DNA from 3 places in the Streptomyces sp. NPDC031479 genome. Region 1 is predicted to be linked to each of the others. Evidence: riboswitches for the same ligand, from Rfam matches in the RefSeq annotation. Region 1 holds a riboswitch; each other region holds the start of a gene.
The links. Region 1 has a riboswitch for cyclic di-AMP ahead of ACZ5D2_RS08590 (M23 family metallopeptidase). Riboswitches for the same ligand answer to the same signal wherever they lie in the genome.
Positions count from the first base shown of each region.

Region 1 (9,975 bases):
CCGCGACGGCCGCCCCGCCGCCCGCCGCGCCGGCGGGCGCGCCCGCGGGGCCGCCCGGAGCCCGGGGCGGGCCCGGCGGCCCGCCGCGCGGTGTCCAGGAGGCCACCGACAAGGCCGTCCGCGCGCTGCTGGAGCGCCAGGACCCGGCCGGGTGGTGGAAGGGCGACCTGGAGACCAACGTCACCATGGATGCCGAGGACCTGCTGCTGCGGCAGTTCCTCGGCATCCGGGACGAGGCCACCACGCGCGCCGCCGCCCTCTTCATCCGGGGTGAACAGCGAGAGGACGGGACGTGGGCCACCTTCCACGGCGGGCCGCCCGAACTCTCCGCCACCATCGAGGCGTACGTCGCCCTGCGCCTCGCCGGGGACGACCCCGGAGCCCCGCACATGGCCCGCGCCTCGGCCTGGATCCGGGCCCGCGGGGGGATCGCCGCCGCCCGGGTGTTCACCCGGATCTGGCTCGCCCTGTTCGGCTGGTGGAACTGGGACCACCTGCCCGAACTCCCGCCCGAGCTGGTCTTCCTGCCCTCCTGGGCGCCCCTGAACATCTACGACTTCGGCTGCTGGGCCCGCCAGACCATCGTCCCGCTCACCGTCGTCTCGGCCCTGCGGCCCGTCCGCCCGGCCCCCTTCGCGCTCGACGAGCTGCACACCGACGCGCGCACCCCCTTCCCGGCCAGGCCGACCGCTCCGCTGGCCACCTGGGAAGGGGCCTTCCAGCGGATGGACAAGGCCCTGCACGTCTACCGGCGGTTCGCCCCGGGCCGGCTGCGCAAGGCCGCCATGACGGCCGCCGGCCGCTGGATCGTCGAGCGCCAGGAGAACGACGGCTGCTGGGGCGGGATCCAGCCACCCGCGGTGTACTCCGTCATCGCCCTGCACCTGCTCGGCTACGACCTGGGGCACCCGGTGATGCGGGCCGGACTGGAGTCCCTCGACCGGTTCGCGGTCTGGCGCGAGGACGGCGCCCGGATGATCGAGGCCTGCCAGTCCCCGGTGTGGGACACCTGCCTCGCCGCGATCGCCCTCGCCGACGCCGGGGTGCGCCCCGACCACCCCGCCCTGGTCAAGGCCGCCGACTGGATGCTCGGCGAGGAGATCCGGCGCAGCGGCGACTGGGCCGTGCGCCGCCCCGGGCTCGAACCGGGCGGCTGGGCCTTCGAGTTCCACAACGACAACTACCCGGACATCGACGACACCGCCGAGGTCGTCCTGGCCCTGCGCCGCATCCACCACCCCGAACCGGCGAAGGTCGAGGCCGCCATCGCCCGCGGGGTGTCCTGGAACCTCGGCATGCAGTCGAAGAACGGCGCCTGGGGCGCCTTCGACGCCGACAACACCAGCCCCTTCCCCAACCGGCTGCCCTTCTGCGACTTCGGCGAGGTCATCGACCCGCCCTCGGCCGACGTCACCGCCCACGTCGTCGAGATGCTCGCCTTCGAGGGCAAGGCCGCCGACCCCCGCACCCGACGCGGCATCGCCTGGCTGCTCGCCGAACAGGAGCCGGACGGCGCCTGGTTCGGGCGCTGGGGCACCAACTACGTCTACGGGACGGGCTCGGTGGTCCCGGCCCTCACCGCCGCCGGCATCGCCCCCTCGCACCCCGCGGTCCGGCGGGCCGTGCGCTGGCTGGAATCCGTACAGAACGAGGACGGCGGCTGGGGCGAGGACCAGCGCTCCTACCAGGACCGGTCATGGGCCGGCAAGGGCGCCTCCACCGCCTCCCAGACCGCCTGGGCGCTGATGGCGCTGCTGTCGGCGGGGGAGCGCGACGGCGGTGCCGTCGAGCGGGGACTGGCGTACCTGGTCGGGACCCAGCGCCCGGACGGGACCTGGGACGAGCCGTACTTCACCGGCACCGGCTTCCCCTGGGACTTCTCCATCAACTACCACCTCTACCGGCAGGTGTTCCCGCTCACCGCGCTGGGCCGCTACCTCCACGGAGAACCGTTCGGCCCGGACGGTCCGCGCACGGCCGGGGCCCACCGGCCGGCCGGAGGGTCCTGATGGCCGCCGGAGCGCCACCGCCCCGGCCCCCGCTGCTGATCGCCTGCGCCCTGCGCATCGAGCAGGCGGCCCTGCGCAGCGCGGGCCGCGGCGGCGCACCGGACGGGGCGCTGCTGCGCACCGGCATGGGCCCGCGCGCGGCCGAGCGCGCCCTCACCCGCGCCCTGGGGCGGCCGGGCATGGAGCGGGCCGCCGTCCTGGCGACCGGCTTCTGCGCCGGCCTCGTCCCCGGGATGCACCCCGGCGACCTGGTCGTCGCCGAGGAGACCCGGGACCCGCGCGGGGCGGTCGCCTGCACCGGCACCGCCCTCCTCGCCGAGGCACTGGCCCGGGCGGTGCCCGGCCGGACCGTGCACCTCGGCGCACTGACCGGATCCGACCACGTCGTCCGCGGGCAGGAGCGCGCGCAGCTGCGCGCCACCGGTGCCATCGCGGTCGACATGGAGTCCGCGGCCACCCTGTGGACCGCACACGGGGGCGCCGACCGTCCCCTTGCGGCCGTCCGGGTGATCGTGGACGCTCCGGAGCACGAGCTCGTCCGTATCGGCACGGTGCGCGGTGGAATATCGGCCTTCCGCGTGCTGCGTGCCGTACGGCCCGCGTTCCATGACTGGCACCGTTCGTTGCTGCTCCCCAGGAGGTGAGCCAGATGGCCATGCCGTTGCGACAGTCCATCAGGGTCGGGACCTATCTTCTCGAACAGAAGCTCCGCAAGCGCGAGAAGTTCCCGCTGATCGTCGAGCTGGAGCCGCTCTACGCGTGCAACCTGGCCTGTGAGGGGTGCGGGAAGATCCAGCATCCGGCGGGGGTGCTCAAGCAGCGCATGCCCGTCGCCCAGGCGGTCGGCGCCGTCCTGGAGTCCGGCGCCCCGATGGTGTCCATCGCGGGCGGCGAGCCCCTGATGCACCCGCAGATCGACGAGATCGTGCGGCAGCTCGTGGCCAGGCGGAAGTATGTATTCCTCTGCACCAACGCGATGCTGCTCCGCAAGAAGATCGAGAAGTTCACCCCCTCCCCGTATTTCGCCTTCGCCGTCCACATCGACGGGCTGCGCGAACGCCACGACGAATCCGTGGCCAAGGAAGGCGTCTTCGACGAAGCCGTGGCGGCCATCAAGGAGGCCAAGCGCCGCGGATTCCGGGTCACCACCAACTCCACCTTCTTCAACACCGACACACCCCAGACGATCATCGAGGTGCTGAACTACCTCAACGACGACCTCAAGGTCGACGAAATGATGATCTCGCCCGCCTATGCCTACGAAAAGGCCCCCGACCAGGAACACTTCCTGGGTGTCGAACAGACCAGAGAACTCTTCAAGAAGGCCTTCGCCGGAGGCAACCGGCTGCGCTGGCGGCTCAACCACTCCCCGCTCTTCCTCGACTTCCTCGAAGGCAAGGCGGATTTCCCCTGCACCGCCTGGGCCATTCCGAATTACTCCCTCTTCGGCTGGCAGCGGCCCTGCTACCTGATGAGCGACGGCTACGTGCCCACGTACCGGGAGCTGATCGAGGACACCGACTGGAGCAAGTACGGCCGCGGCAAGGACCCGCGCTGCGCGAACTGCATGGCGCACTGCGGCTACGAGCCCACCGCCGTCCTCGCCACGATGGGATCCCTCAAGGAGTCCCTGCGCGCGGCCCGGGAGACGATCGGCGGCAACCGGGCCGGCTCGGCATGACGTCCGCGCCCGGAGGGGGCGGGGGCTTCGACCTCGCCGCGCTGCTGGCCGAGCGCGGCGGGGAGCGGTACGAGCTGCACACCCGCCACCTCAACCACCAGCTGCCCCGGATGCTGCGCACCATCGGCTTCGACAAGGTCTACGTACGGGCCGAGGGCGCCCACTTCTGGGACGACGAGGGCAACGACTACCTCGACATGCTGGCCGGGTTCGGCGTGATGGGCCTGGGCCGGCACCACCCCGTCGTGCGCCGGGCCCTGCACGACGTGCTGGACGCCCAGCTCGCCGACCTGACCCGCTTCGACTGCCAGCCGCTGCCCGGACTGCTGGCCGAGAAGCTCCTCGGGCACAGCCCCCACCTGGACCGGGTCTTCTTCGGGAACAGCGGCACCGAGGCCGTCGAGACCGCCCTGAAGTTCGCCCGCTACGCCACCGGCCGGCCCAGGATCCTCTACTGCGACCACGCCTTCCACGGGCTCACCACGGGCTCGCTGTCGGTCAACGGGGAGGGCGGCTTCCGCGACGGTTTCGCGCCGCTGCTGCCCGATACGAAGATCGCGATGGGGGACCTGGACGCCCTGGAGGCGGAGCTCCGGCGCGGGGACGTCGCCGCCCTGATCGTCGAGCCGGTCCAGGGCAAGGGCGTGCTCGCGGCCCCGCCCGGGTACCTGCGCGCCGCGCAGGAACTGCTGCACCGCCACAAGGCGCTGCTCATCGCGGACGAGGTCCAGACCGGGCTCGGCCGGACGGGCGATTTCTACGCGTACCAGCACGAGCCGGGCGTGGAACCGGACCTGGTGTGCGTGGCCAAGGCCCTCTCCGGCGGCTACGTCCCCGTCGGGGCGACCCTCGGCAAGGACTGGATCTTCCAGAAGGTCTACTCCTCCATGGACCGGGTGCTGGTGCACTCCGCCAGCTTCGGCTCCAACGCGCAGGCGATGGCGGCCGGGCTGGCGGTCCTCGCGGTGATGGAGGACGAGCAGGTGGTGGCCAACGCCCGCGCCATGGGCGACCTGCTGCGCGGGCGGCTCGCGGCGCTGGTGGACGAGTACGAGCTGCTGCACGAGGTGCGGGGGCGCGGCCTGATGATCGGCATCGAGTTCGGCCGGCCGTCCTCCCTGGGGCTGCGCAGCCGCTGGGCCGTGCTCCAGGCGGCCCGCAAGGGCCTGTTCGCGCAGATGGTGGTGGTGCCCCTGCTGAACCGGCACCGGATCCTGACCCAGGTCTCCGGCGACCACCTGGAGGTCATCAAGCTCATCCCGCCGCTGATCGTGGACGAAGGGGACGTGGACCGGTTCGTCGGGGCGTTCCGTGAGGTCATGGACGAAGCGCACGGCGGGGGCGGCCTGATGTGGGACTTCGGCAGGACCCTGGTCAAGCAGGCGGTCGGCAACCGCTGAGGGCGCGGCGGGGGGCCGTGCGGGGACCCCGTACGGGCCCCCCGCGCGGCCCGTACGCCCCCCGCCCCCGTGCGCCCCCGCCGCGGCCCCCGCCGGGCCTCAGCCGGGCCTCAGTCGACGAGGAGCCGGTCGCGCAGCCGGTCCAGCGTGGCGGGCGCGAGGTCGAGTCCCTCGGCGAGGTAGGCCTCCACCCCGCCCCACTGGCCGTCGATGGTGTCGAACGCCGCGAGCAGGTACTCGGCGCGCGCTTCGAAGAGCGGGGCCAGCAGCTCCATGACCTCGGGGGAGCGGGCCTCGGGCGCGTCGCTGCCGCGCCGGACGCGGTAGCGGTTGTGCGGGGCGTTGGACTCCAGGTAGTCGGCCACGATCGCCTCGCGCCCGACGCCCAGGGCGAGCAGGGTGACGGCGATCGACAGTCCCGCGCGGTCCTTGCCCGCGGCGCAGTGCATCAGCGCCGGGACGCTGTCCTCGGCGAGCGCGTGCACCACCCGGCTGTGCTCGGCGGTGCGGGTGCGGATGATCGTCCGGTACGAGTCCCTCATGCGGGTGGCCGCCTTGCCGTCGCCCAGGACGGTGCGGAGCCGGGCGAGGTCCCCGTCGCGGACCATCTTCCAGAACTCCCGTCCGTCGGCCGGATCCGACAGCGGGATGTTCACGTTGCGCACGCCCGCCAGCTCGACGTCCGGGCCCTCCAGGGCCTGGTCGGCTCCGTTGCGGAAGTCGAAGACGGTGTGCAGTCCGAGCGATTCGAGGAATTCCGTATCGGTTTCGGTCGCATGTGCGAGATGTCCGCTTCGGAACAGTCGTCCCGGCCTGACCCTCCGTCCGTCGGCGGTCGACAGGCCGCCCACGTCACGGAAATTGCGCACCCCGGAGAGGGCGGGCTCCGGCTCCGGGCCGCTCGGCGGGGGCTGGGGTATCTGCTGGGTCACGTGCGTTCCTCCGCGTGTCCTGCGTGTCCGAATTGCTCTGGTTGGGAACAACTTGCCATACGTGGAGGCGAGATCGCGCCAGGCCCCGTGAGCCAGATCATACGGTGACCGTCCGTGCCTGATCGCGAAATCCGAATTCCCTTGCCAGGGCGGCTGTTGTCGCACGGGAATGGACGGAGGGTGACGGGAATTCCGTTGATCCTTCATGCCTGCTATTCCGTCAGGGAATTCACGGCTTGTTGTGCGCACTCCCGCTGGATTACCTTCGCGATCGATCCGGGTGGACCGCCTCATCCTGCCGCCGCCCGGGAACCGCACCCGACCATCGACGCGCGCGGCAGGAGCGGGGGAACCAGGTAAGTCGCCGTTCCGGATCACTTCCGGGCAGCTCGGGGTGAAGTCGTACGCGTGTTCCACGGGTGCGGCCGGACATCTCCAGTCCGAACCCGACAGCTCACCTCGCAGGCGCCGGAGAGGAATTCGCCATGCCCGCAAAGGGTAAGCACCGCCGTCCGAAGTCCCGTTCCATATCCCGCGGTCTCGCCGTGGCCGGCACCGGTGGCGCCGCCCTCGCGCTGCCGCTGACGGTCGCCGCCGGTGCCCACGCCGCCACCCCGGCCGCGACGCCCGCGCAGGTGCCCCAGGCCCTCCGGGCCCCCGTCTCCGCTCCGGCCTCCGCTCCGGTCTCCGCCCCCTCCGCCGCCCCGGCCGTCTACACCGTCGTGCCGGGCGACTACCTGTCGAAGATCGCCGCCGAGCGTCACCTCCAGGGCGGCTGGGAGCGGCTCTACGCGGACAACCGCGAGGCCGTCGGCGCGAACCCCTCCCTCATCCACCCGGGCCTCAAGCTGACCCTGGACGGCCACGCCGGGACCCCCGCGCCGAAGGCTCCTGAGGCCGCGGCCGAGGGATCCTCCAGCGGGACTCAGGCGGCCGACGAGGCCCCCTCCGCCGCCGGCGCGACCGGCGGGGACACCGCCGACGCGACCCCCGCACCGCGGTCCGGCACCTCGCGCGGACCGGCGGCCAAGACCCCCGCCCAGAGCCCGGCGCCTTCCGCGCCCGCGGCCGCGGCCGGTTCCGCGGCCCCCGCGAACGGCTCCGGTTTCGTCGCCCCGGTCGACGGCGGCACCTCCACGCCGTACCACCAGAGCGGCACCATGTGGTCCTCCGGCTACCACACCGGCGTCGACTTCGTCGCGAGCACCGGCACCACCGTCAGGGCGGTGGGCGCGGGCACCGTGGTTTCCGCAGGCTGGGGAGGTGCGTACGGCAACGAGGTGGTCATCCGCCACGCCGACGGCAAGTACTCCCAGTACGGCCACCTCTCCCAGCTGTCCGTCTCGGTGGGCCAGAGCGTCACCGCCGGACAGCGCATCGGCCTCTCCGGCGCCACCGGCAACGTGACCGGCCCGCACCTCCACTTCGAGATCCGCACCGGCCCGTCCTACGGCTCGGACATCGACCCGCTGGCCTACCTCCGCTCCAAGGGCGTGAACGTCTGACGGGAGCCGCGGCAGCGGCACGGACGCGCGTGGGGCCGGGACCTGAGGGGGGTCCCGGCCCCACGTGTACTTATTCCTTATCCCCCGCGTGGTATAGATCACGGTCCGTCAACCCCTCATTACGTTGGCGTAGGTTGGTGACGGGGGTGAAGGATGTCGTCCCGTGGCAGCGACGAAGACGACACTCAAGACCATCGGCTCGTACGCGGCGATCGGGGACAGCTTCACCGAAGGCGTGGGGGACCCGGGACCCGGGGATTCGTATCTCGGCTGGGCGGACCGGCTCGCCGTCCTGTTGGCCGATCAGCGCGACGAGCACGACTTCCGGTACGCGAACCTCGCGGTGCGGGGCAAGCTCCTCGACCAGATCGTGGCCGAACAGGTGCCCAGAGCCAAGGACCTCGCTCCGGACCTGGTCACCTTCTGCGCGGGTGGCAACGACATCATCCGGCCGGGCAGTGACCCGGACGACGTGGCGGAGCGGTTCGAGGCGGCGGTGGCCGACCTCACCGGGGCCGTCGGCCTCGTCATGATCACCACCGGCTTCGACACCCGGGGCGTCCCCGTCCTCAAGCACCTGCGGGGCAAGGTCGCGACGTACAGCGCGCACGTACGCGCCATCGCCGACCGCTACGACTGCCCGGTCCTCGACCTCTGGTCGCTGAAGTCGGTGCAGGACCGCCGGGCCTGGGACGGCGACCGGCTGCACCTCTCGCCCGAGGGCCACACCCGTGTCGCGCTCCGCGCCGCACAGGTCCTCGGCTACGAGATCCCCGCCGACCCGGACCAGCCGTGGCCGCCCACCCCGCCGCGCGGGTCGGTGGACGTCACCCGGGACAACATCCAGTGGGCGCGCGAGCACCTCGTGCCCTGGATCGGCCGCCGGCTGCGCGGGGAGTCCTCCGGCGACCACGTCGAGGCCAAGCGGCCGGACCTGCTGCCGCTCTAGGGCCGGTCGCCGCTTTGACCGACGGGGCCCGGCGGGCTCCCCCGCCGGGGAAGGGCCGCCCGGGGCGCCCGCCGGGAGACCGGCGCCGGAGGCCGGCACGGGAGACCGGCGCCGGAGGCCCGCGCGGGCGCCGGGGGGAGGCCGGCCGGGAGATCCGGCCGACACGCGGGCCGTACGCGGAATCCTCGGGGGCCGGTGCGCGTTGGGATGGTCGTAGTCGTACGACCGTCCCACCGTCCTGCACCTTTCCCAGGAGGCGCCTTGACCGGCTCCCTTCCCCTGCGTCCCCGGCTGCGCGCCCTGCGGCCCGAAGCCTTCGGCGCGGACCCCTCCGGCGCACGGCTGGAGCGGATCCTGCGCTCGCCGAACTTCGCCGACGGCGTCTTCCAGAACCCCGTGGGCGCACGGACCAGGCCCTCCGGGTCGATGGTCGAGTTCGCCAAGATCTACTTCCACAAGGAGCAGCGGGTACGGCGCAACCCGGGCGCCCCCGTCCCGGTGTACCCCACCACCCTCGCCGAGCTGGCGAAACCGCCGGTCAGCGGGCTGCGCCTGACCTGGATGGGGCATTCCAGCGTGCTCGCCGAGATCGACGGGCGCAGGGTGCTCTTCGACCCGGTCTGGGGCGAGCGCTGCTCCCCCTTCCCCTTCGCCGGACCCAAGCGGCTGCACCCGGTCCCCGTGCCGCTGGCCTCCCTCGGCGAGGTCGACGTCGTGGTGATCTCCCACGACCACTACGACCACCTCGACCTGCCCACCATCAAGGCACTGGCCGGCACGGACACCGTCTTCGCCGTCCCGCTCGGCGTCGGCGCGCACCTGGAGCGCTGGGGCGTGGCACCGGACCGGCTGCGCGAGCTCGACTGGAACGAGACGACCGAGGTCGCCGGGCTCTCCCTCACGGCCACCCCGGCCCGCCACTTCTGCGGTCGCGGGCTGCGCAACCAGCAGTTCACCCTCTGGGCCTCCTGGGTCGTGACGGGCGGGGAACACCGGATCTTCCACAGCGGGGACACCGGCTACTTCCCCGGTTTCGGGGAGATCGGCGCCGCGCACGGCCCCTTCGACGCGACGATGATCCAGATCGGCGCCTACTCCGAGTACTGGCCGGACATCCACATGACCCCCGCGGAGGGGATCCGGGCCCACCTCGACCTCCAGGGCGGACTCCCGCACGGGACGATGCTGCCGATCCACTGGGGCACCTTCAACCTGGCCCCGCACCCGTGGGACGAGCCCGGCGAGGGGACCGTCGCCGCCGCGGAGGCGGCCGGGGCGGCCGTCGCCCTGCCGATCCCGGGCCAGCCCTTCGAACCGGGTGCGGCCGACGCCCCGGACCAGGCCTGGTGGCGCCCCTTCGTGGCCGCGCCCCCGGCCCCGGTGACGGCCACCCCCGTACGGGCGCGGCCCGCGGAGGCCCCCGTCGCCCCGGCACCGGCCGGACAGGGCGAGCCGGAGGCCGTGGGGTCGTAACGGACGGTGGGGCCCGGGGGCCCGGT
Region 1 is NZ_JBVIKC010000005.1:170,609-180,583, reverse strand. Features, by position in the region: gene shc (squalene--hopene cyclase) at 1-2,009, shown strand, start outside; gene ACZ5D2_RS08610 (phosphorylase family protein) at 2,009-2,653, shown strand; gene hpnH (adenosyl-hopene transferase HpnH) at 2,659-3,690, shown strand; gene ACZ5D2_RS08600 (aspartate aminotransferase family protein) at 3,687-5,090, shown strand; gene ACZ5D2_RS08595 (tyrosine-protein phosphatase) at 5,201-6,022, opposite strand; cyclic di-AMP (ydaO/yuaA leader) riboswitch at 6,339-6,505, shown strand; gene ACZ5D2_RS08590 (M23 family metallopeptidase) at 6,508-7,527, shown strand; gene ACZ5D2_RS08585 (SGNH/GDSL hydrolase family protein) at 7,691-8,476, shown strand; gene ACZ5D2_RS08580 (MBL fold metallo-hydrolase) at 8,738-9,949, shown strand.

Region 2 (9,975 bases), on a different contig from region 1:
CACAATCTCCCGGCCCTGGAGGCTCCTTTGCACCGTCGCACAGCGCTCTCCGTCTCCGCCGCCCTCCTCGCGGCGGCCCCCCTGCTGGCCGCCTGTTCGGGCGGGACGCGCCCCGGCACGGCGGCCGTCGTCGGCGGGGAACGCATCACCACCTCCGCGCTCCAGGCCCAGGTCAACCACGTCCGCACGGCGCAGAACCGTTCCGGGCAGGGTGCGCAGCTCATCGAGGCGACCGCCGGACTGGAGCGCCTCAAACTCAACAAGATGATCCAGACCGCCGTCCTGGAGCGGGCCGCCGACGACGCGGGCCTGAGCGTGAACACCCGGGAGATCGAAGAGGTCCGCAAGGCGCAGCTGCAGCAGGCGGGCGGGGAGAAGGAGCTCGCGGCGGCCGCGCTGCAGCAGGCGCAGCTGGCGCCGGACCAGCTGGAGGCGGACACCCGCTTCAAGCTGCTGCGCGACAAGCTCTTCGAGCACTACGGCAGCCAGGACAAGGCCCTGGCCAAGCTCGGGCAGGCGGCGAAGGCCCTGCACATCGAGGTCAACCCGCGCTACGGCCGCTGGGACGCGCAGCAGATCATCCTCGGTGACCAGCAGACCCCGTGGATCACCCAGCGGACCCGTCCGGAGCAGGCGGGACCCGCCGGAGCCTGACGCGCGCGGGCGGAGGTAGGTTCGGAGGGTGACCGACCACACCGCCGAACCCGCCCCCGCCGCCTCCGCCGATGCCCGCGCCGGTGCCCCCGCCGAAGCCGGCGCCGAAGCCGGTGCCGGCCCCGGCCGGATCGTCCTGCTGACCGCCAGCCACCGGGTCGCCCCCGGCCTGCTCTCCTGGCCGGCCTGGCGGACCCTGCGCGCCGCGGACCTGGTGCTGTGCGCCGATCCGGCCCACCCGCAGCTGCCGTACCTGCGCGAGGCGGGGGTGGAGGTGGCGCGGGAGGTGCCCGACGCGCACGGGCTCGTCGACGCGTGCGCGGGCGGCCGTACGGTCGTGGTGATCCCGGGCGGCGAGGGCGATCAGCGGCTCACGGACGGACTGGCCCGTCTCGCCGGGTCCGGCCGTGTCAGCATGCCCGACCTGGAACTGCTGCCGGGCTCCTACGACCTGCCCGGAGCGCGCCTGCTCGACCTGGTCCAGGTCATGGACCGGGTCCGGCGCGAATGCCCGTGGACCTCCCGGCAGACCCACGAGGGGCTGGTGAAGTACGCCATCGAGGAGGCGTACGAGCTGGTCGAGGCGATCGAGGACGGCGACCGCGCGGCGCTGCGCGAGGAGCTCGGCGACGTGCTGCTCCAGGTGTTCTTCCACGCCCGCATCGCCGAGGAGGCCGGCCGGGCGGAGGAACCGGTAGGGGAAGAGGGAGAAGAAGGGGAAGGACGGGAGGCGGCCTTCTCCATCGACGACGTCGCGGGAGACCTGGTGGACAAGCTGGTACGCCGCCACCCGCACGTCTTCGGGGACGCGCGGGCCGACTCCCCGGAGGACGTCAACGCGCACTGGCAGGCCACCAAGGCGGTCGAGAAGCAGCGGGAGTCGGTCACCGACGGGATCCCGCTGGGCCAGCCGGGGCTCGCGCTCGCGGCCAAGCTCGCCGGCCGGGTCCGGGCGGGCGGCATCGACGTGGAACTGCCCCGCGGCGAGGGCGTCGGCTACGAACTTCTCGCGCTGGCGGCGCGCGCCGAGGCGGCGGGCACCGACCCCGAGACGGCGCTGCGCGCGGCCGCCCGCGCGTACCGGGACGCGATCAGGGTGGCCGAGGGCGTCGGCTGAGCCGGCGGCCCGGGTCCGTAGGCGGTAGGGGCGCCGGGCGGTGGGCGGGCGGCGGCGCCCGGTTCAGTAGCTGTCGCGCGGGGTGCGTCCCGCCGGGTTGTGCCAGTGCGGGTCGGGGCGGCCCAGGAACCACTCGCCGAAGCCCTGGGGCCGGGTCCGCGCGGGGGCGGAGGCGGGGACGGCGTCGTGGAAGAGCCGGTCGGGGCGGGCGCCCAGTTCCTCCAGGAGGCCCACGGTCTCCTCCACGAACTGCGCGGGGCCGCTGAGGTGGACGTCCTGCTCCCGCCACAGGGCCCGGTTGCCGAGGGCGGTGGCCAGCCGGCCGGTGGCCTGGTTGCGGTGCCGCCCGGGGGCGGGGGTGATGTAGGTGACGGAGAGCCACCGGCAGGAGGCGGCGTACCCGTCGATGAGCGGGCGGTCGTAGAGGTGGGCGCCGTCCCGGGCGACCACGAAGAGGCGCACGTCCTGATCGGGAGGGTGCGCCACGAGGTCCTCCAGCATGGCCCGGACCGGCGCCCACCCGGTGCCGGCCGCGATGAGGGTGACGGGCCGGTCCTCGCGGCGCAGCACCAGGGCGCCGCCCGGGGCGCCGAGCCGCAGCAGCTCGCCGGGCCGCACGTCGCGGACCAGCGCGGTGCTGAGCCGGCCGCCCTCGATGCGGCTCACGTGCAGGTCGACGGTGGTGTCGGGGCGGGGCGCGTTGCCGAGGGAGTACGTGCGCCAGGTCCTCGGGACGCGTTCGCTGCTCACGCTGACGTACTGGCCCGGCCGGTAGGGGAGCGGGACGTGCGGGAGCAGGGTGAGCACGCCGATGTCCTCTCCGTACTGCAGGTGGCGCACCACCTCGGCGTCCCACCAGGGGGGCTCCGCGCTCGCGGCGGCGCCGGCCGTCATCGCGTCGGCGATGACCTGGTAGGCCTCGGTCCAGGCCTTCTCGACGACGGGGGTCCAGGCCTCGCCGGAGGTCTGGGCGAGGGCGGCGAGGAGGCTGGCGCCGACGGCCGCGTAGTGCTCGGGGCCGACGAGGAACTTGCGGTGGTCGCGTCCGAGGTCGCGTAGATAGGGGAGGAGGGTCTCGCTCTCCAGCTGCGCGACGACGTGGGTGAGCGCGGCGAAGAGGCGGTCGCGCTGGCGCTCCATGTCCTCGGGGGAGGCCGGGAAGAGGGCGCGAAGTCCGGGGTGGTGCCAGAAGAGGTGGGAGTAGAAGAACTTGACCGCGTGCTCGGCCCGTCTCTCCACCACCGCGAAACTGCTTTTCAAGATCCTCACGTCCACAAATCCGAAAGTAGGAATGTCGTGGAAGCCGAGGTCAAGCGATGGCCCATCTACGGACAGCCGCGACGAACCACCTATATGGGATGGCGGCTTCCGGCCGGGATAACGTCGTCAGGTGCATGAGCAGACCTCCACTCCCGCGGCCGACGGCTCCCCCTCCCAGGGGCCGACCCTCTTCGACTGGGAGTTCGCGACCGACCCCTACCCGGCCTACGCCTGGCTGCGCGAGCACTCCCCGGTGCACCGCACGAAGCTCCCCAGCGGGGTCGAGGCCTGGCTCGTGACCCGCTACGCCGACGCCCGCCAGGCCCTCGCCGACCAGCGGCTGAGCAAGAACCCGGCGCACCACGCGGAACCCGCGCACGCCAAGGGCAAGACCGGGATCCCGGGGGAGCGCAAGGCGGAGCTGATGACGCACCTGCTGAACATCGACCCGCCGGACCACACCCGGCTGCGGCGGCTGGTGTCGAAGGCGTTCACCCCGCGCAGGGTCGCCGAGTTCACCCCGCGCGTGCAGGAACTCACCGACCACCTGATCGACAGGATCGTCGAGAAGGCGGGCGACGCGGAGCGGGGGGAGGCCGATCTCATCCATGAGTTCGCCTTCCCGCTCCCCATCTACGCCATCTGCGAGATGCTCGGCGTACCGCGCGAGGACCAGGACGACTTCCGCGACTGGGCCGGGATGATGATCCGGCACGGCGGGGGACCGCGCGGCGGGGTGGCCCGCTCCGTGAAGCAGATCCGCACCTATCTCGGGGAACTGATCCACCGCAAGCGGGATGATCTGGGCAATGACCTCATCTCGGACCTGATCCGGGCGAGCGACCACGGGGACCACCTGACGGAGGCGGAGGCCACGGCGATGGCCTTCATCCTCCTGTTCGCCGGCTTCGAAACCACGGTCAACCTGATCGGGAACGGCCTGCACGCCCTCTTCGTGAACCCGGACCAGCGCGCGCGCCTCCAGGACTCCCTCGCGGCCGGGGAGCGCGCCCTCCTGGAGACCGGCATCGAGGAACTGCTGCGCTACGACGGGCCGGTGGAGCTGGCCACCTGGCGATTCGCGACCGAGCCGCTGACCCTCGGCGGGCGGGACGTCGCCGTCGGGGACCCCGTGCTGGTGGTCCTCGCGGCGGCCGACCGCGACCCCGCCCGGTTCGCCGACCCCGACACCCTCGACCTCTCCCGGAGTGACAATCAGCACCTCGGGTACGGCCACGGGATCCACTACTGCCTCGGCGCCCCGCTCGCCCGTCTCGAAGGCCAGACGGCGCTCGCGACTTTGCTGACGCGTCTGCCGGATCTGGAACTTGCCGTTCCCCCCACGGACCTGCGCTGGCGCGGCGGGCTCATCATGCGGGGCCTGCGCACCCTCCCGGTCCGCTTCACACCTTGAAACACCGGGGTCCGGCAACCCGGCGGCGGAAACCGATCGGCTGACCGGAAGTCAGCCCCGGCCCGAACTTGTGACATCCGTTCGAAGGCGGCTAGGTTCTGCCGTTACCCCGCCGTTATGCGAAAGGTGCAGCCACATGCTTCCCGGGAACGGCCGCCACAGACGCCCCCGCCAGGTACCAGCCCTGGTCGTCACCGCCGGAGTCACCGGCTCCGCGTTGGCCCTGCCGCTGCTCGCCGCCACGAACGCGAGCGCAGCCGACACCGCCACGTGGGACAAGGTCGCCGACTGCGAAAGCGGCGGCACCTGGAGCGCCAACTCCGGCAGCGGGGCCTACGGCGGCCTCCAGTTCAGCCTGGAGCAGTGGAAGAACGCGGGCGGACTCGCCTACGCGGAACGCCCCGACCTCGCCAGCCGCTCCCAGCAGATCGCGGTCGCCGAGACCGTGCTGGCCTCCCAGGGCCCCCAGGCGTGGCCGCTGTGCTCCGCCTCGGCCGGGCTGACCCAGCAGGGGCCGGCGCCGCAGGTGGACCCCGGCGACCGCCACGGGCCGGTCGCCCCGACCCCGACCCGGCCGGACAACGCCGTCCCCGACAAGAGTTCGAGCGGGCGCGCCACGGACTTCGGGGCCCCGACCCCGCAGCCGGGTAGGCCGGGCGCCTCCCCGTCCACGAGCCCGAGCGGGCTGCCGGACTACCCGCTGGGCCCGAACACCGGACTGCCCGTCATGCCGGACCCGGACCCGACCGCGCCGACCACCACGCCCCCGGTCACCCCCACCACCCCGGTGGACCCGACCGCCCCGGTCTCCCCGACGGCCCCGGTCAGCCCGACCGCCCCGGTGGACCCGACGGCCTCCCCGGCCCCGACGACCCCCGGCGCCAACCCCGCCTCTCCGGCCGCGGAGAAGGGCGAGGGCGCGGGCAAGCACCGCGGCCCGGCGGCCGTCGAGGTGGCGACCGCGCCCGGCACGGCGTCCGGCACCCCCGACCCCACGTACACGGTGAAGGCGGGCGACAGCCTGACCGACATCGCGAAAGCCAAGGGACTCAAGGGCGGCTGGACCGCCCTCTACCAGGCCAACGAGCAGGTCATCGGCGGGGACGCGGACCTCATCAAGCCGGGTCAGAACCTGGATCTAACCAAGAAATAAGGGCAGTTCGGGCATCCGGAAAGACCTGAATGTCCGTTATCGGTAAATGAGACATGCGTCTCTTCCGGTCAACTGGCGTGTCTCGTTCCGGAACTTCCGCAAACCCCGCCCTCACCTGCGAAAACGCCCATTTGAGGAATGCAAGTAGGCCGGTTTCTCCCTGATGTCGCGCGTTGAACATCGGGGAGAGACCTGCCTACCTTCTGAATCGCTCGCCACCGCGGGCTCCTTCGACCGCATCGCCGAATCCTGCCGGCGGACGGAGGGAACAGTCGTCGCGTCAAGCGCCGAAGGCAGGAGCGGGGGAACCAAGGTAGGCGCCGGGAAAGGCCGTTGAGAGACGGTCGCGACCGGCTAGGGGTTAAGCCACGTGCTCGACACGTGACCGGGCAACTCATCCGCCCGAACCCGACAGCTCACCTCGAAGGCGTCGGTGAGGAGAACTCCATGCTGCTTTCCGGCAAGGGCAAGCACCGTCGCGGCTCCAAGGCCGTCCGCATCGTCACGCTCGCCGGTGTCGCCGGTGTCGCGGTCGCCGCCCCCCTGATGGCCGCGGGCTCCGCGAGCGCCGCCACCGTCAGCGAGTGGGACAAGGTCGCCTCCTGCGAGTCCGGCGGCAACTGGTCCATCAACACGGGCAACGGCTACTACGGCGGCCTGCAGTTCTCGTCCTCCACCTGGGCCGCGTACGGCGGCAAGGCGTACGCCTCGCAGGCCAACCAGGCCTCCAAGAGCCAGCAGATAGCCATCGCCGAGAAGGTCCTCAAGGGCCAGGGCAAGGGCGCCTGGCCGTCCTGCGGCGTCGGCCTGTCCAACTCCGCGTACAACGGCGGCGGTTCGACCACCACCCCGTCGAAGCCGAAGCCCGACACCAAGCCGGCCCCGGCCAAGCCCGCCCCGGCGAAGCCCTCCACCCCGAAGGCCGACACCGAGACCAAGGCCTCCGGCTCCGGCTCCGGCAGCTGGACCCCGGCCAAGCCGGCCCCGGCCAAGCCGTCCACCCCGAAGGCCGGCACCCCGTCGACCGGCACGGTGAAGACCGGCAACGGCTCGTACGAGGTCAAGGAGGGCGACACCCTCGGGACCATCGCCCAGGCCAACGGCGTCAAGGGCGGCTGGGAGAAGCTCTTCGAGCTCAACAAGGACATCGTCGACGACGCCGACATGATCTTCCCGGGGCAGAAGCTGAAGCTCAGCTGAACTCCCGCGTAACACCGCATCACCGGGCCCGGCCCGTAGTGCTTCCCGCCGCCCGGCGCGTCTCCCACGCGCCGGGCGGCGGTGTGTTGTGCGCCGCCGCCGACCTGCGGCGGCTGCCGCCGAGGGCGGACAGGCGAGGGTCTTATGTCAGGGAAGAGGGGTATTCGGGCCCTTTTTCGTCCCAGGACCCGGGCGGCGACAGGCCCAGTGCCCGGAGCCGGTTAGGCTCTAGTCGGCAAGGCCGTCCCACGGCCACCCGCCACCGCACACCCAGCGTCACATCCCAGAAGGAGATGCTCGTGCCGTCCATCGACGTCGTCGTAGCCCGGGAAATCCTGGACTCCCGAGGCAACCCCACGGTCGAGGTCGAGGTGGGCCTCGACGACGGCAGCACCGGCCGTGCTGCCGTTCCGTCCGGCGCCTCCACCGGAGCGTTCGAGGCCATCGAGCTCCGTGACGGTGACCCCAACCGTTACATGGGCAAGGGTGTCGAGAAGGCCGTCCTCGCCGTCATCGAGCAGATCGGCCCGGAGCTCGTCGGCTACGACGCCACCGAGCAGCGCCTGATCGACCAGGCCATGTTCGACCTGGACGCCACCGACAACAAGGGCTCCCTCGGCGCCAACGCCATCCTCGGCGTGTCCCTCGCCGTCGCGCACGCCGCGTCCGAGGCCTCGGACCTGCCGCTCTTCCGCTACCTCGGCGGCCCGAACGCGCACCTGCTGCCCGTTCCGATGATGAACATCCTCAACGGTGGGTCGCACGCCGACTCCAACGTCGACATCCAGGAGTTCATGATCGCCCCGATCGGCGCGGAGTCCTTCTCCGAGGCGCTGCGCTGGGGTGCCGAGGTCTACCACACCCTCAAGAAGGTCCTGCACACCAAGGGCCTCTCCACCGGTCTCGGTGACGAGGGCGGCTTCGCCCCGAACCTGGAGTCCAACCGCGCCGCGCTCGACCTCATCATCGAGGCCATCAAGCAGGCCGGCTACACCCCGGGCAAGGACATCGCGCTCGCGCTCGACGTCGCCGCGTCCGAGTTCTACAAGGACGGCAAGTACGAGTTCGAGGGCCAGTCCCGCTCGGCCGCCGAGATGACCGACTACTACGCCGAGCTCGTCGAGGCGTACCCGCTGGTCTCCATCGAGGACCCGCTGTTCGAGGACGACTGGGCCGGCTGGAAGACCATCACCGACCGCCTGGGCGCCAAGGTCCAGATCGTCGGCGACGACCTCTTCGTCACCAACCCGGAGCGCCTGGCCCGCGGCATCGAGGAGGGCTCCGCGAACGCCCTGCTCGTGAAGGTGAACCAGATCGGTTCGCTGACCGAGACCCTCGACGCCGTCGAGATGGCCCAGCGCAACGGCTTCAAGTGCATGATGTCGCACCGCTCCGGCGAGACCGAGGACGTCACCATCGCCGACCTCGCCGTCGCCGTGAACTGCGGTCAGATCAAGACCGGCGCCCCGGCCCGCTCGGACCGCGTCGCCAAGTACAACCAGCTGCTGCGCATCGAGGAGATCCTCGACGACGCCGCGGTGTACGCGGGCCGCTCGGCGTTCCCGCGCTTCAAGGGCTAATCACCGCCTCTCGGCGCTGGCCTCCGTACGTCCCCGCACTCGGTCCCGTACCGTGTGCGGGGACGTATTTGCGTAGTACGCACCAGGGGAGGCGGGACCATGGCCGGGAACCGGGATCGGTTCTCCACCTTCTCGACGGCGACCAGGCTCAAGCAGCTCGGCGAGCGCACCGCGGCCCACGTCTACCGCTCGCAGTCCCGCCGGCACATCCGGCGCAGCCGGCTCACCGGCCGGGCGGCCCTGCTGGTGCTCGTCCTCTGTACCCTGGTCGTCGCCCTCGCCTATCCGATGCGCCAGTACGTCTCCCAGCGCTCGGAGATCGCGGACCAGCAGCGGGCCGCCGACGACGCGCGCAAGCGCCTCGACCAGCTCCGGGACGAGAAGGCCCGCTGGCAGGACCCGGCCTACGCGGAGCAGCAGGCGCGCAGGCACCTGCACTTCCTGCGTCCGGGGGAGGTCGGCTACATCATGACCGACCCCGGCTCCGGAGCCGCGGAACACCATCGCGGCGGGGAGTCGGGATCCGACCGCCCCTGGTACTCCAACGTCTGGGACGGAGTCGACAAGGCCGACCGCCCCGGCGACTGAGGCCGCCCGACCCGTCCCCGCACCCACCCACGAGAACGAAGAGACTTCCTCCAGGCATGCAGACGCCCCCGCCCCAGACCGACCGGACCGAGCCGACCGACGCGGACATCGACGCGTTCCAGCAGCAGCTCGGCCGCCCCCCGCGCGGGCTGCGCGCGATCGCGCACCGCTGCCCCTGCGGCCAGCCGGACGTCGTGGAGACCGCCCCGCGCCTCCCCGACGGCACCCCCTTCCCCACGCTCTACTACCTCACCTGCCCGCGCGCGGCCTCCGCGATCGGCACGCTGGAGGCCAACGGCGTGATGAAGGAGATGCAGGCCCGGCTCGCCGAGGACCCGGAACTCGCCGCCGCCTACCGGGCCGCGCACGAGGACTACATCCGGCGGCGCGACGCCATCGAGGTGCTCCAGGGCTTCCCCAGCGCCGGCGGCATGCCGGACCGGGTGAAGTGCCTGCACGTGCTCGTCGGCCACTCGCTGGCCGCGGGCCCCGGCGTGAACCCCTTCGGCGACGAGGCCCTGGCGATGCTGCCCGAGTGGTGGGCCAAGGGCGCCTGCGTCACCCCGTGCGGGGAGAAGACGGCGGAGGCCGGCGCGTGACCCGGGTCGCGGCCGTCGACTGCGGTACGAACTCCATCCGCCTCCTCGTCGCGGACTGCGACCCGGCCACCGGTGACCTGGTCGAGCTGGACCGCCGGATGACGGTCGTCCGGCTCGGCCAGGGCGTGGACCGGACCGGCCGACTGGCCCCGGAGGCGCTGGAGCGCACCTTCGCGGCCTGCCGCGAGTACGCCGCGGTGATCAAGGAGCTGGGTGCCGAGCGGGTCCGTTTCGTGGCCACCTCGGCCTCGCGGGACGCCGAGAACCGCGACGACTTCGTCCGGGGCGTCCTGGACATCCTGGGCGTGGAGCCCGAGGTGATCTCCGGGGACCAGGAGGCCGAGTTCTCCTTCACCGGCGCCACCCGCGAACTCACCGGCCACACCCACCTGGAGCGGCCCTTCCTGGTC
Region 2 is NZ_JBVIKC010000014.1:82,119-92,093, reverse strand. Features, by position in the region: gene ACZ5D2_RS17940 (SurA N-terminal domain-containing protein) at 28-654, shown strand; gene ACZ5D2_RS17935 (nucleoside triphosphate pyrophosphohydrolase) at 785-1,771, shown strand; gene ACZ5D2_RS17930 (globin domain-containing protein) at 1,835-3,040, opposite strand; gene ACZ5D2_RS17925 (cytochrome P450 family protein) at 3,162-4,445, shown strand; gene ACZ5D2_RS17920 (transglycosylase family protein) at 4,582-5,598, shown strand; cyclic di-AMP (ydaO/yuaA leader) riboswitch at 5,874-6,043, shown strand; gene ACZ5D2_RS17915 (transglycosylase family protein) at 6,046-6,798, shown strand; gene eno (phosphopyruvate hydratase) at 7,092-8,378, shown strand; gene ACZ5D2_RS17905 (FtsB family cell division protein) at 8,478-8,966, shown strand; gene ACZ5D2_RS17900 (DUF501 domain-containing protein) at 9,023-9,565, shown strand; gene ACZ5D2_RS17895 (Ppx/GppA phosphatase family protein) at 9,562-9,975, shown strand, end outside.
Region 2: it holds a riboswitch for cyclic di-AMP, as region 1 does, so the genes downstream of both, ACZ5D2_RS17915 (transglycosylase family protein) here and ACZ5D2_RS08590 (M23 family metallopeptidase) in region 1, are expected to answer to the same signal.

Region 3 (9,975 bases), on a different contig from region 1:
CGACGGTGTCCTCGTCGATCGACTCCGTCATCAGCGACGTCGCGTCGGCCATCTTGCACTCGGTGTAACGCATCGCGGCCGGCGGGTCGTCGTTGCCGAGCGAGCCGAAGTTGCCGTGGCCGTCGACCAGCGGCAGCCGCATCGAGAAGGGCTGGGCCATGCGCACGAGGGCGTCGTAGATCGAGGCGTCACCGTGCGGGTGCAGCTTGCCCATGACCTCGCCGACGACACGGGCGCACTTCACGTACCCGCGGTCGGGGCGCAGGCCCATCTCGTTCATCTGGTAGACGATGCGCCGGTGCACCGGCTTCATGCCGTCCCGGGCGTCGGGCAGGGCCCGGGAGTAGATCACGGAGTACGCGTACTCAAGGAAGGAGCCCTGCATCTCATCGACGACGTCGATGTCGAGGATCTTCTCCTCGAAGTCCTCCGGCGGCGGGGTCTTCGTGCTGCGGCGGGCCATCGCTGCGCGGCTCCTTAACCAAGGTTCGGGGTGTACGGGTGCCGGACGGGTCCGTCCGGGCGGGTGTCGACGCGGACCATTGTGGCCCGAGGCACCGACAACGCCGACTCCGACCCCGGGGACACCCCGGACGGAGTCCGGGGGCGGGACCCGGGAACTTCTCCGGTGGCCGACGCGCTTGCATACAGTGGCAGGTCTGACAGAAATCTCTGCATCGCGATCGAAGGGACCACATGCCCATGGGTCACACGGCCACAGCTCAGGCCGGCTCCGGCGGCCTGACAGCGACCGAGCACCGGCTGGCCAACGGCCTGCGCGTGGTGCTGTCCGAGGACCACCTCACCCCGGTCGCCGCCGTCTGCCTCTGGTACGACGTCGGCTCGCGCCACGAAGTCAAGGGCCGGACCGGTCTGGCTCACCTCTTCGAGCACCTGATGTTCCAGGGCTCGGCGAGCGTGGCGGGCAACGGGCACTTCGAGCTGGTCCAGGGCGCCGGCGGCTCCCTGAACGGCACCACCAGCTTCGAGCGCACCAACTACTTCGAGACGATGCCGGCCCACCAGCTGGAGCTCGCCCTGTGGCTGGAGGCGGACCGCATGGGTTCGCTGCTGGCCGCCCTGGACGAGGAGTCCATGGAGAACCAGCGCGACGTCGTCAAGAACGAACGCCGCCAGCGCTACGACAACGTGCCGTACGGCACCGCCTTCGAGAAGCTGACCGCCCTCGCCTACCCCGAGGGCCACCCGTACCACCACACCCCGATCGGCTCGATGGCCGACCTGGACGCCGCGTCCCTGGAGGACGCGCGCAACTTCTTCCGTACGTACTACGCGCCCAACAACGCCGTCCTGTCGGTCGTGGGCGACATCGACCCCGAGACGACGCTCGCGTGGGTCGAGAAGTACTTCGGCACCATCCCGGCGCACGACGGCAAGCAGCCGCCGCGCGACGGCTCGCTCCCCGAGGTCATGGGCGGGCAGCTCCGTGAGGAGATCGTCGAGGAGGTCCCGGCCCGCGCGCTGATGGCCGCCTACCGGCTGCCGCACGACGGCACCCGTGAGTGCGACGCCGCCGACGTGGCGCTGACCGTACTGGGCGGCGGCGAGTCCTCCCGCCTGCACAACCGCCTGGTCCGCCGTGACCAGAGCGCCGTGGCGGCCGGTTTCGGCCTGCTGCGCCTGGCCGGCGCGCCCTCACTGGGCTGGCTCGACGTCAAGACCTCCAGCGGCGTCGAGGTGCCCGCCATCGAGGCGGCCGTCGACGAGGAGCTCGCGCGGTTCGCCGCGGAGGGCCCCACGGCCGAGGAGATGGAGCGTGCCCAGGCACAGCTGGAGCGGGAGTGGCTGGACCGGCTGAGCACGGTGGCCGGCCGGGCCGACGAACTGTGCCGCTTCGCGGTGCTGTTCGGCGACCCGCAGCTGGCGCTGACCGCCGTCCGGCGGGTCCTGGACATCACCGCCGAGGAGGTGCAGGCCGTGGCCGCGGCCCGGCTGCGCCCCGACAACCGCGCGGTGCTGGTCTACGAGCCGCTGCCCGGTTCCGACGAGTCCGACGAGAACGAGAACGAGGGGGCGGAGCAGTGAGCGACACCGCAGCCGTCACGATGACCGTCCACCCGCGCCCGCAGGCCGGCGAGGCCAAGCCCTGGGCCTTCCCGGCCCCCGTGCGCGGCACCCTCGCCAACGGCCTGACCCTGCTGCGCTGCCACCGCCCGGGCCAGCAGGTCGTCGCGGTCGAGGTCAACCTCGCCGCCCCGCTGGACGCCGAGCCCCAGGGCCTCGACGGGGTGGCCACCATCATGGCCCGCGCCCTGTCGGAGGGCACCGACAAGCACACCGCGGAGGAGTTCGCCGCCGAGCTGGAGCGCTGCGGCGCCACGCTCGACGCGCACGCCGACCACCCCGGCCTGCGGGTCTCGCTGGAGGTGCCCGCCTCCCGCCTGCACAAGGCCCTCGGCCTGCTCGCCGAGGCGCTGCGCGCGCCCGCCTTCGCCGACAACGAGGTCGACCGCCTGGTGCGCAACCGGCTCGACGAGATCCCGCACGAGCTGGCCAACCCGCAGCGCCGTGCCGCCAAGCAGCTCTCCAAGGAGCTCTTTCCGGCCACGCTGCGCATGTCCCGCCCCCGCCAGGGCACCGAGGAGACCGTCGCGCGGATCGACTCCGCGGCCGTACGCGCCTTCTACGAGGCCCACGTGCGCCCCGCCACCGCCACCGCGGTGGTCGTCGGCGACCTGACCGGCATCGATCTGGACGCCGTGCTGGCCGACACCCTGGGCACCTGGACGGGGAACTCCGCCGAACCGCTGCCGGTTCCGCCCGTGACGGCCGACGACACCGGCCGCGTGGTCATCGTGGACCGGCCCGGAGCGGTCCAGACGCAGCTGCTGATCGGCCGGATCGGTCCCGACCGGCACGACATCGTCTGGGCGCCCCAGGTGCTCGGCACGTACTGCCTCGGCGGCACCCTCACCTCCCGCCTGGACAAGGTGCTGCGCGAGGAGAAGGGCTACACCTACGGGGTGCGCGCCTTCGGCCAGGTGCTGCGCTCCACCGCCGACGGCAAGGGCGCCTCGATGCTCGCCATCAGCGGGTCCGTGGACACCCCCAACACCGGCCCGGCGCTGGAGGACCTCTGGAAGGTGCTGCGCACGCTCGCCGCGGAGGGCCTGACCGACGCCGAACGCGACGTGGCCGTGCAGAACCTGGTGGGCGTGGCCCCGCTGAAGTTCGAGACGGCGGCGTCCGTCGCGGGCACCCTCGCCGACCAGGTGGAGCAGGAGCTGCCGGACGACTACCAGGCGCGGTTGTACGCCCGGCTGGCCGAAACCGGTACGGCGGAGGCCACTTCGGCGGTCGTGAGCGCCTTCCCGGTGGACCGGCTCGTCACGGTCCTGGTGGGTGACGCCGCGCAGATCGAGGAGCCCGTGCGGGCGCTCGGCATCGGCGAGGTCACCGTCGTCACCAACTGACGTCCGTGGCGTCGGTGTTCGGGCTTCGGGGCCGCTCCGGCACCGGGGTGTGACAGGGGTCCCGGCGGTGTCACCGCCGGGACCCCTTTTTGTCCGCTTTCAGCCATGGTTGCGGTTATGCGGTGTGGCGTACGCAACAAAAGCGCTCGTCTGTTTGGCGATCGACTGATGATCCGCCTAGCGTCGCCCTTGCTGTCCGTCAGTTGTGCGCGCCGCACTCGCGGCACCGGACAGCGATCGCCGAGTCCCCGTCAGGCGCGAGCCTGGGGAGCCGGGGACCCACATGTGTCCCTGGGGTGAATCGGGCCACCTCGCAAGAGGGGCCCGTAGGAGACCTTCCTGCTCCGAACCCGTCAGCTAACCCGGTAGGCGAGAGGGAAGGAAAGGACCAGCCCCTTCATGGCGTTTGGCAGTCGTACCGCCGCTCCCGGCAAGCACCGTGGTTCCAGCCGTCTGAGCCGCAAGACCGCCGGCTACGCCGGCATAGCCGCCCTCGCCACCACGGGTGTGGTCGCCGCCGTCGCAGCCCCGGCCTTCGCCGCGGACAACAGCGCGCCTTCCGTCGAGGACACCGGCCAGAACGCGGTCGTCGTCGCCGACGGCCTCCAGGACGACATCGAGGTCCAGGCCGAGTCCCAGCAGGTCGCCGCCGAGGCCGTCGCCGCCCAGGCGCAGGCCGAGGCCGAGGCCAAGCAGCGCGCCTCCGAGGCCAAGCGGGCCGCCGAGGCCAAGGAGAAGTCCGAGCGCGAGGCCGCCGAGCGCGCCGCCCGCGAGGAGGCCCGCAAGCGCCTCAACACCTTCGTGGCTCCCGTCGACGGCTCCTACGTCAGCACCCAGTACGGCGCGGGTGGCGGCATGTGGTCCTCCGGCAGCCACACGGGCATCGACTTCCACGCGGACGAGGGCACCTCGGTCCACGCCGTGGGCGCGGGCACCATCGTCGAGGCGGGCTGGGGCGGCGCGTACGGCAACAACATCGTCATCAAGCACAACGACGGTACGTACACCCAGTACGGGCACCTGCTCTCGCTGAACGTCTCCGTCGGCGAGAGCGTCACCGCGGGCCAGCAGATCGGCCTGTCGGGCTCCACGGGCAACTCCAGCGGCCCGCACCTGCACTTCGAGGCCCGCACCGGCGCCACGTACGGCACGGACATCAACCCGCTGGCGTACCTGCGCCAGCACGGCGTCGGCATCTGACCCGCACGCACCGCGCACCTGCGCAGTACGAAGAAGGCCCCGGCTCTCCGAGCCGGGGCCTTCTTCGCGTCCCCCGCCGCAGTGAAATGTTTCGGATATCGGGCCGTCATCGGAAATTATCGTGTGCTGCAATAGAGTCGCAGCACGGCCAAGAATCCGGCGACGGCGCCGGCGGTGAATCCAGCGGAGGTCCGGCCTTGCGTATTCCTGCGCACGCGGTATGCACAGCGATCCGCGACGACATCGTCTCCGGTTTCTTCGGGCCGGGGGGCCGGCTGACCGAGGAAGTGCTCGCCCGCCGCTACGGCGTCTCCCGGGTCCCCGTCCGCGAGGCGCTGCGCACCCTGGAGTCCGAGGGCTTCGTCACCACCCGGCGCCACGCCGGCGCCTGCGTGGCCGAGCCGACCGCCCAGGAGGCCGCCGATCTCCTGGAGCTGCGGATGCTGCTGGAGCCGCTGGCCGCCTCACGGGCCGCCCGCCGGCGCACCGAGGCCCACCTGAAGGTCCTGCGCGGGCTGGTCAGGCTGGGCCGGGAGCGGGCCCGCAAGGCGCAGGGGGAGGACCTGCGGGCCCTGGGGGGCTGGTTCCACGAAACCCTGGCCCAGGCCTCCGAGAGCCCCGGGCTGATCGCCCTGCTGACCCAGACCCGGCACAAGATCGCCTGGATGTACGTGGTGGAGCCCCCGGCGCGGCCCGTGGACTCCTGGGCGGAGCACGGGGCGATCGTCGACGCGGTGGCGCGCGGGGACGCGGAGCGGGCCGCGGCCCTCACGGCGCTGCACGCGGAACGGGCGGCCGCGGCGCACCGGCCGCGGGTGAGGACTTCGCAACCTGCCGTACACACGGCGAGCGGCCGGCATTAACAAACGCCCCGTATACAAAAGGGTATGCCGGGCGGGCGAATTCGGTGCGCCCGCTCTTCCCGCCGTGCGCAATTCCGCCGGCCGTCGCGCTGTCCGGAAATTCCTCCGCCGCGCCCTGTCGAATTCCTGTGGCCGAATTCCTGCCGGCCGAATTCCTGCGGCCGGAATTCCGGCGATCGGACGCGTGTGATCGGATGCGTGCGGCCGGCCCGGCCTGGGACGGGACGGGACGGGAAACAGTGAAGCCGCAGTCCCCGGGGTGGGGGGACTGCGGCTTCACGGGCACCGGACCCGAAGGGTCAGACGGTCTCCGGGAGCTCCTCGAGGCCCTCGGCGACCAGCTTCGCGAGGCGGTCCAGGGCCGCCTCCGCGCCGTCGGCCTCGGAAGCGAGCACGATCTCCTCGCCGCCCTGGGCGCCCAGGCCCAGGACCGCCAGCATGGAAGCGGCGTTGACGGGGTCGCCGCCCGCCTTCGCGATGGTCACCGGGACGCCGGAAGCGGTCGTCGCGCGGACGAAGATCGAGGCGGGACGAGCGTGCAGGCCCTCGGCCCAGCCGACGTTGACGCGGCGCTCTGCCATGGTGATGCCCTTCAGGTTCTTACGGTTGTCTAGACCAGTCTCTCACGACGCCCGGACTGCTCGGACCGACTTTCGGCCCGGATCCACCGCCGTTCGACCCTCCCCAGCTTGCACTGGTTCGTCCTGGTGCGTCGGATTCGCCGCGCGCATGCGGTCCCACCCGTCGGGCACGCCCGTCCACCGGGGCGCATCGCCCCTTAGGGTGGCCCCATGACCACCGCGTCGGACCCCTCGTACCCGGCCCACTGGGAAGCGGACGTCGTGCTGCGCGACGGCGGCACCGCCCGGATCCGCCCCATCACCACCGAGGACGCGGGCCGGCTGGTCAGCTTCTACGAGCAGGTCTCGGACGAGTCGAAGTACTACCGGTTCTTCGCCCCCCACCCCCGCCTCTCCGACCGCGACGTGCACCGCTTCACGCACCACGACTACGTCGACCGCGTCGGCCTCGCCGCGACCATCGGCGGGGAGTTCATCGCCACCGTCCGCTACGACCGCATCGGCCCCGACGGCCGTCCCGCCTCCGCGCCCGCCGACGAGGCCGAGGTGGCCTTCCTCGTGCAGGACGCCCACCAGGGCCGCGGGGTGGCCTCCGCCCTGCTGGAGCACATCGGCGCCGTGGCCCGCGAACGCGGCATCCGCCGGTTCGCCGCCGAGGTGCTGCCCGCCAACACCAAGATGATCAAGGTCTTCACGGACGTCGGCTACCAGCAGAAGCGCAGCTTCGAGGACGGTTCCGTCCACCTCACCCTCGACCTCGAACCCACCGCCGAGTCCCTCGCCGTCCAGCGGGCCCGCGAGCAGCGGGCCGAGGCCCGTTCCGTCCAGCGCCTGCTGGCCCCCGGCTCCGTCGCGGTGGTCGGCGTCAGCCGCTCCGGATCCGGCGTGGGCTCCGCCGCCCTGCGCAACCTGCGCGACGGCGGCTTCCACGGACACCTCTACGCCGTCAACGAGGCCCGCGCCCCCGGCATGGAGGGGGACCTGCTGGACGGCGTGCGGGCCTACCGCACCGTCTCCGACATCAACGCCCCCGTCGACCTCGCCGTGATCGCCGTCCCCGCGGAGCGGGTCCCCGACGCGGTGGCCGCCTGCGGGGAGCACGGCGTACAGGGACTGGTGGTGCTGTCGGCCGGGTACGGGGAGAGCGGTCCGGACGGGCTGGCCCGCCAGCGAGAACTGGTGCGCCAGGTCCGCTCCTACGGGATGCGCCTGATCGGACCCAACGCCTTCGGGGTGATCAACACCGCCCCCGCCGTGGAACTCAACGCCTCCCTGGCCCCGGCCCCCGCCACCGCCCGCGGACGGATCGGCCTGTTCACCCAGTCCGGAGCCATCGGGATCGCCCTGCTGTCCGGCCTGCTGCGGCGCGGCGAGGGCCTGTCGTCCTTCGTCTCCGCCGGGAACCGGGCGGACGTCTCCGGCAACGACATCCTCCAGTACTGGTACGACGACGAGGCCACCGATGTGGCCCTCATGTACCTGGAGACCCTGGGGAACCCGCGCAAGTTCACCCGCCTCGCCCGCCGCACGGCCGCCGTCAAGCCGGTGGTCGTCGCCCGCGGAGGCCGGCACACCCCCGCCGGACACCTCGTCCCCGGCACCCGGCTCCCCGACACCACCGTCTCCGACCTGCTCCGGCAGGCCGGCGTCATCCGCGTCGACACCGTCACCGAGCTCGTGGACGTCGGCCTGCTGCTGGCCGGACAGCCTCTTCCGGCGGGCCCCCGCGTGGCGATCCTCGGCAACTCCGAGTCCCTCGGCGTGCTCACGTACGACGCCTGCCTGACCGAGGGGCTGCGCCCGCTGGCCCCGCTCGACCTGACCACCGCCGCCTCCCCGGCCGACTTCCGCGCCGCCCTGTCCGCCGCCCTGGCCTCGGACGACTGCGACACCGTCGTCGTCAACGCCATCCCGTGGGTGAGCGAGCGCGCGCTCGCCGACGACCTCGCGGAGGCGCTGCGGCAGGCCGCGGCCGAGGTGCCCGGCAAGCCCGTGGCGGTGGTGCACGTGGAACTGGCCGAGCTGGTCGCGGCCCTGTCCGCCGTCCGGGCCGCGACCCCCGCCCCGCCCGCTCCCGCCGAGCCGGACCCGACGACCGCCTCGGCCCCCGCCCCGCTCGCCACCCCGGCCGCCACCGCCCCGGGGCGGGCGCAGGCCGCCGCGCCCGCCCCGGAGCCCACCGCGGAAGCCGCCCGCCGGATCCCGGCCTACCCCGCCGCGGAGCGGGCCGTGAAGGCCGTCGCCGAGGCCGTCCGGTACGCCGAGTGGCGCCGGGCCAACGCCGAGGCCGGACAGGTTCCCGAGTACGAGGACATCGACGAGAGCGGCGCCGCCGCCCGCCTCGCCACCCTGCTGGCCGGCGTCCCCGGGGGAACCGTCCTGACCCTGGACGAGACCGACGCCCGCGACCTGCTCGGCCGCTACGGGATCCCCGTCAGGCCGGTCCTGCCCGCCCCGAGCCCCGACGCCGCCGTCCGCGCGGCCCGGATCCTCGGCTACCCGGTGGCCCTCAAGACCACCGCCCCGCACCTGCGCCACCGCGCGGACCTGGGAGGCGTACGTCTCGACCTGACCACCGAGACCGAGCTGCGGCGCTCCTACGAGGAGCTCACCGAGGCCCTCGGCAAGCCCGGCGAGCTGCTCCCCGTCGTCCAGGCGATGGCCCCGCGCGGAGTGGACACCGTCGTCCGCGCCGTCGTCGACCCCGCGGCCGGCACCGTCCTCTCCTTCGGGCTCGCCGGGGTCGCCTCCGAGCTCCTCGGCGACACCGCGCACGGCCTGGTACCCGCCACCGACCGCGACGTGGCCGCCCTGATCCGTTCCATCCGCACCGCTCCGCTCCTTTTCGGCTGGCGCGGCAGCGACCCCGTGGACACCCCCGCCCTGGAGGAACTGCTGCTGCGCCTGTCCCGGCTCGTCGACGACCACCCCGAGGTGACCGGGGTCGCCCTGGAGCCGGTCGTCGTCGCCGCGGAAGGCCTCTCCGTGCTCAGTGCCACCGTCCGCGTGGCCCACCCGCCCGCCCGGACCGACCTCGGCCCGCGCACCCTGCCCAGCTACTGAGCGCCGGGCAGGTAGGGGGACGCCGTACGGGCCTTAGGATGGACCTCATGGCGAAATCCGGTACGACGACCCAGGGGCTGCTCCGCGCGGCGATCGAGCGCAGCGGCTACTACCCGGCCCTCGTGGCCGAGGCGGTGGAGGCCGCCGTCGGCGGCGAGCCGATCTCGTCGTACCTGGTCCACCAGGAGACCACCTTCGACTCCAACGAGGTGCGCCGGCACGTCACCGTGCTGGTCCTGACCGGCAACCGCTTCATCGTCAGCCACACCGACGAGCAGGCCGCCGACGCCGGGTCCCCGTCCCCGTACGCGACGACCTCCACCGAGTCGGTCAAGCTGTCCAGCATCTCCTCCGTGGTCCTCAGCCGCGTCGTGGCCAACCCGGAGTCCTACACCCCGGGCCAGCTGCCGCGCGAGGTCGTGCTGACCATCGGCTGGGGCGCGGTCTCGCGCATCGACCTGGAGCCCGCCGCCTGCGGCGACCCGAACTGCGACTCCGACCACGGCTACACCGGCAACTCCACGGCCGACGACCTCAGCCTGCGGGTCAGCGAGGCGGGCGACGGCCCCGAGACGGTCCGCCAGACGCTCGTCTTCGCCCAGGCGCTCTCGGAAGCCACGGCGGCGACCGCCACCCCCGCCCGCTGATGTCGTACTCCGCGCCGCCGAACTGGCAGGACGACCCGGAAATCCTCGACCTCGCCGGCGCCCCGGTCCCGCACTACGGGACCGGCTCGCTCGCCGACCTGCTGCCGACCCTGGCGGCCGGCCAGGGCGTGCCCGGTCTCGCCGCGGGGATCACCGAGCTGGCCCCGGCCGACCGGAACTGCGTGTT
Region 3 is NZ_JBVIKC010000021.1:44,071-54,045, reverse strand. Features, by position in the region: gene ACZ5D2_RS23155 (DNA gyrase/topoisomerase IV subunit A) at 1-463, opposite strand, end outside; gene ACZ5D2_RS23150 (M16 family metallopeptidase) at 703-2,046, shown strand; gene ACZ5D2_RS23145 (M16 family metallopeptidase) at 2,067-3,434, shown strand; cyclic di-AMP (ydaO/yuaA leader) riboswitch at 3,663-3,821, shown strand; gene ACZ5D2_RS23140 (M23 family metallopeptidase) at 3,834-4,634, shown strand; gene ACZ5D2_RS23135 (GntR family transcriptional regulator) at 4,832-5,497, shown strand; gene ACZ5D2_RS23130 (HPr family phosphocarrier protein) at 5,797-6,078, opposite strand; gene ACZ5D2_RS23125 (bifunctional acetate--CoA ligase family protein/GNAT family N-acetyltransferase) at 6,289-9,141, shown strand; gene ACZ5D2_RS23120 (DUF5998 family protein) at 9,189-9,788, shown strand; gene ACZ5D2_RS23115 (alkaline phosphatase family protein) at 9,788-9,975, shown strand, end outside.
Region 3: it holds a riboswitch for cyclic di-AMP, as region 1 does, so the genes downstream of both, ACZ5D2_RS23140 (M23 family metallopeptidase) here and ACZ5D2_RS08590 (M23 family metallopeptidase) in region 1, are expected to answer to the same signal.